DNA from 2 places in the Streptomyces africanus genome. Region 2 is predicted to be linked to the other one. Evidence: riboswitches for the same ligand, from Rfam matches in the RefSeq annotation. Region 2 holds a riboswitch; the other holds the start of a gene.
The links. Region 2 has a riboswitch for glycine ahead of gcvT (glycine cleavage system aminomethyltransferase GcvT). Riboswitches for the same ligand answer to the same signal wherever they lie in the genome.

Region 1 (2,381 bases), 4.8 Mb from region 2:
CTTCTCGCGGCGGATGTGCTGCTCACGCGTCTGCAGCGCCAGCCGGTAGGCCTTGTTCCCGTCGGCGTCCACGGACACGCCGACGAGCCGCCCGGGCAGGCTGCGCGCCATCTTGTCCTGGACCGCCATGTAACCGGCGTGCGGACCGCCGAAGCCCATCGGCACACCGAAGCGCTGCGTCGTCCCGACGGCGATGTCCGCGCCGAGCTCACCGGGCGACTTCAGCAGCGTCAGCGCGAGCAGATCGGCGGCGACGGTGACGAGCGCCCCGAGTTCGTGGGCCTGGTCGATGACCGGCTTGATGTCGCGTACGGCCCCGGAGGCGCCCGGGTACTGGATCAGCACGCCGTTGATCTCGCGCTCGGCGATCTCTGCGGGAATGCCCTCGCCGAGATCGGCGACGACGACCTCGACGCCGGTCGGCTCGGCCCGGGTCCGGATCACGGCGATGGTCTGCGGCAGCGCGTCCGCGTCGACCAGGAAGAGGCCCTTCTTGTTCTTGCCGAGGCGCCGCGAGAGCGCCATGGCCTCGGCGGCCGCGGTGCCCTCGTCGAGCAGGGAGGCACCGGAGGTGGGCAGTCCGGTGAGGTCGGCGACCATGGTCTGGAAGTTGAGCAGCGCCTCGAGCCGCCCCTGCGAGATCTCCGGCTGGTACGGCGTGTAGGCCGTGTACCAGGCCGGGTTCTCCATGACGTTGCGCATGATGACGGGCGGCGTGAAGGTGCCGTAGTACCCGAGCCCGATCATGGAGTCGAGGACCTGGTTGCGGTCGGCGAGGGAGCGCAGCTCGGCGATCACCTCGGCCTCGCTGCGGGCGCCCGGCAGGTCCAGCGCCTCGGCGCTCTTGATCACGGCCGGGACCGCGGCGGCCGTGAGCTCGTCCAGCGAGCCGTAGCCGACCTGCGCGAGCATCTTGGCGCGGGCCTCGTGGTCGGGGCCGATGTGACGCTGCTCGAAGGGAACTGCCTCTTCGAGTTCGGAGAGCGGGATGCGATGGGCGGTCATTTGCGGAGGCCTCCTGGTCTGACACGACCTTCGAGGGGCACCACGGCACGGGTACCCGGACGGCCTCCCCCTCTGTCATCTCAACCTGAGAGCTTCACCGGATCGCCCGAAGGCCTCCGGTTTTCACCGTCGGTGAGAGCGGAAGCCGTCGACACCCGCCCTGCTTTCCAGAGTGACCTCGTCCGTGCGGTACGTGGGCCTGAGAGATTCCGGGGAGGATTTGCTCCTTCGGCGCCTCCGATGGTGTCTGGAGGACTCTCCCGCACGGGGTCAGCAGCCGCTGCCAGCCTACCAGCGCGGTCCACGCACGAACCTTCGAGTGGCCGCCTCTCCGATTGTGCCGTTTTGTAGGGCTTACGGATGAGTTGCGACCATGTGGAGGGCCCGTGCGAACCGATATCGATCCACGCCACCTGATCGGCCGCAAGGCGTTCGACCGCAACGGAACCAGGATCGGCACGATCGACGAGGTCTACCTCGACGACGCCACCGGCGAGCCGGAGTGGGCGGCCATACGGACCGGCCTGTTCAGCAGGGACGCTTTCGTCCCCCTCGAACCCAGTGAACTGATCGACGGCGCCCTCCACGTGCCCTTCGACCGTGCCCTGATCAAGGACGCCCCCGACTTCGGCGTGGGCCGCCACCTCTCTCCCGAACAGGAGCTCCAGCTCTACCACCACTACGGCCTCGACGTCGCCGCACCTCCCCCGCTCCCCGACCACCACTTCGGCAAGCTGGCGGGCACGGACGAGACGGCCTGAAGCCCGGCAAGCCGCCTACGGGACAGCGGACCGCACCCCCACAGCTCCGGCCCCACCCTCCGGCCCACGGCTCTCCTCCGGTCCCGATAAAACCAGCGGCAACGGATCCGCCGGCTCCAGGTCCGGATCGTCGACCCGGAAGGTCCGCACCCGCCCGGGCTCAGAGCCGGGCGTCTCGAACCGCACGGTGACCCGCCCCAGACCGCTGCCCTGCACCCACCCGTGCCCGAACACGGCGTGCCGTACGTCGTGCCCGGCGGCCCACCGCCGCTCGGCGAGCGTCGGCTGCTCCTCGGCCGGCGCCACGGCGTCCTCCTCGAGGGGCCCCTCTGCCTCCGTCCGTTCCCCCGCCGCCTGCGCGAAGAGATCCTCCTGCGTGTAGTCGGCGAGCCCGCTGACGCCCACCCCGAGCAGCCGCACACCGCCCGTGGTGTCGACCGAGTCGAGCAGCCGGGCCGCCGCCTCGCGGATCACCCCCGGATCGTCCGTCGGCCCGCGCAGTGTCTCGGACCGCGTGAGCGTCGAGAAGTCGTACCGCCGCACCTTCAGCACGATGGTCCGCCCGGACAGCCCGGCCCCGCGCAGCCGCCGCACGCACCGGTCGGCCAGTCGCTG
Region 2 (2,381 bases):
GCTGGGGGTTGCTCATGGCCTGGATTCTCCTGTACACGCGGGAGTGCTGTGGAAAGGGGGGACTGCTGAGGAGCTGGGAGGCGGACAACGGGGTCGCTGCCACGGCCCCCGGCCAGTGTCTACTTCTGGCGCTTGTAGAACGGCAGCGCCACGACCTCGTACGGCTCGTGACTGCCCCGGATGTCCACGGCCACGCCGGGCGTACCGGGGGCGGCGTGCGCGGCGTCGACGTAGGCCATCGCGATCGGCTTGCCGAGCGTGGGGGAGGGGGCGCCGGAGGTGACCTCGCCGATCACCTCGCCGCCGGCGACGACCGCGTATCCGGCGCGCGGGACCCGGCGGCCCTCGGCGACGAGCCCGACCAGGACGCGCGGCGGGTTCTGCTCGGCCCGGGCGGCGGCCTCGCGCAGAGCCTCACGCCCCACGAAGTCGCCCTCCTTCTCGAACTTCACCACCCGGCCGAGCCCGGCGTCGAAGGGCGTCAGGGAGGTGCTCAGCTCGTGCCCGTACAGCGGCATGCCCGCCTCCAGGCGCAGCGTGTCGCGGCAGGACAGCCCGCACGGGACCAAGCCCGCGCCCTCGCCCGCCTTGGTCAGGGCCTGCCACAGCTCGACCGCGTGCTCCGGCTTCACGAACAGTTCGAAGCCGTCCTCGCCGGTGTAGCCGGTGCGGGCGATCAGGGCCGGGACACCCGCGACCGTGCCGGGCAGCCCGGCGTAGTACTTCAGGCCGTCGAGGTCGGCGTCGGTCAGGGACGTCAGGATCCCCGGCGACTGCGGCCCCTGGACGGCGATCAGCGCGTAGGCGTCCCGGTCGTCGCGCACCTCGGCGTCGAAGCCGGCGGCGCGCTCGGTCAGCGCGTCCAGGACCACCTGGGCGTTGGAGGCGTTGGCGACCACCATGTACTCGGTCTCGCCCAGCCGGTAGACGATCAGGTCGTCGAGGATGCCGCCGTCGGCCCGGCAGATCATGGTGTAGCGGGCGCGGCCGGGCTTGACGCCGCCGATGTTGCCCACCAGGGCGTGGTCGAGCAGGGCGGCGGCCTGCGGACCGGTGACGGTGATCTCGCCCATGTGGGAGAGGTCGAAGAGCCCGGCCTTCGTGCGCACGGCGGTGTGCTCGTCGCGCTCGGAGCCGTAGCGCAGGGGCATGTCCCAGCCGGCGAAGTCGGTCATCGTCGCGCCGAGCGAACGATGCAGGGCATCGAGCGCGGTGTGGCGGAGTTCTCCTGTACTGCTCATCGGTCGGTCGTCTCCGAGGGGCGATGGGGGTACCTCCCGCGCGAGCTCGTTCGAGCGTGGGGGAGGGCGAGGTCGTTCCTCCCCATCTGTCATCGGAACCTGAGAGGTTCGCCATGACCACAGGGGACACGGCTTGCACCTTGGGTGGAGCCACGCCCGTCGCCACGGCGACAGGGGATGGCCCGCTTTTCAGATGTGCCTCGCCCGCGCGGTAACGGGGCCTGAGAGATTCAAGGGAGGGACTTGCTCCTTCGGCGCCCCAGCGTCGGACGGTGCTGGGGACTCTCCCGCGCGGATTCAAACGGCCGGTATGCAGTTGGCGGGCACATCATTGCACGCATCGTCGCGGGGTGGCAGGGGGACCACCCTGTAGCAGGGCTGTTGCGGGAAGAGGACTAAAACCAGAAACATCGGGCATTACCTTCTCTTTACACTCGGCGGGGATGGGACTGAAGTACCTGGCCCCAGGGGAGGACGATCACGGTGAACAGGACCACCGCGTACGCCACGACGTCGGGCATCGCGCTGCCCGAGCAGCCGGCCGCTCCGGCACGCGCGGCCTGCGGCCCGCTGCCGGTGCCGGTCGTCCGCGATCTGCGCGAGCGCCGAGGCCGCGGCCCGCACGCGCTGCTCTTCGGCCCCCGCGACCTCGTCGTGGTCACGGGCCTGCCCGGCAGCGGCAAGTCCACGCTGATGCGGCGCACCGTGCCCGGCCGGCGCATCGACTCCCAGGACACCCGCGACCGCTGGGACAGCCGCATGCCGCGCTTCCTGCCGTACGGGGTCTACCGCCCGCTCGTCCGCCTCGCCCACTACGCCGGGCTGCGCCGCGCCCTGCGCACCGGCGAGGGCGTCGTCGTGCACGACTGCGGCACCCAGGCCTGGGTCCGCCGCTGGCTGGCCCGCGAGGCCCGCCGCCGGGGCGGCACCCTGCACCTGCTCATGCTCGACGTCACCCCCGAGGAGGCCCTGGCCGGCCAGCGCGACCGGGGCCGCGGTGTCTCGCGGTACGCGTTCCTGCGCCACCGCGCGGCGGCCAACCGCCTGCTACGCTCCGCGGAGCGGGGCGAACTGCCCGCGGGCTGCGGCTCGGCGATCCTCGTCGACCGGGACGCGGCGGGCACCCTGCGCCGGATCGGG

Region 1: linked by a shared signal. The riboswitch ahead of gcvP (aminomethyl-transferring glycine dehydrogenase) and the one ahead of gcvT (glycine cleavage system aminomethyltransferase GcvT) in region 2 are both predicted to bind glycine.

What each region holds. Positions count from the first base shown of each region.
Region 1 covers NZ_JAUSYP010000001.1:1,308,698-1,311,078, forward strand. Annotated here, with positions in the region: gene gcvP (aminomethyl-transferring glycine dehydrogenase) at 1-1,005, opposite strand, end outside; glycine riboswitch at 1,183-1,278, opposite strand; gene QF034_RS06220 (PRC-barrel domain-containing protein) at 1,392-1,766, shown strand; gene QF034_RS06225 (DNA polymerase IV) at 1,782-2,381, opposite strand, start outside.
Region 2 covers NZ_JAUSYP010000001.1:6,122,160-6,124,540, forward strand. Annotated here, with positions in the region: gene gcvH (glycine cleavage system protein GcvH) at 1-16, opposite strand, end outside; gene gcvT (glycine cleavage system aminomethyltransferase GcvT) at 120-1,241, opposite strand; glycine riboswitch at 1,318-1,440, opposite strand; glycine riboswitch at 1,441-1,541, opposite strand; gene QF034_RS28555 (AAA family ATPase) at 1,725-2,381, shown strand, end outside.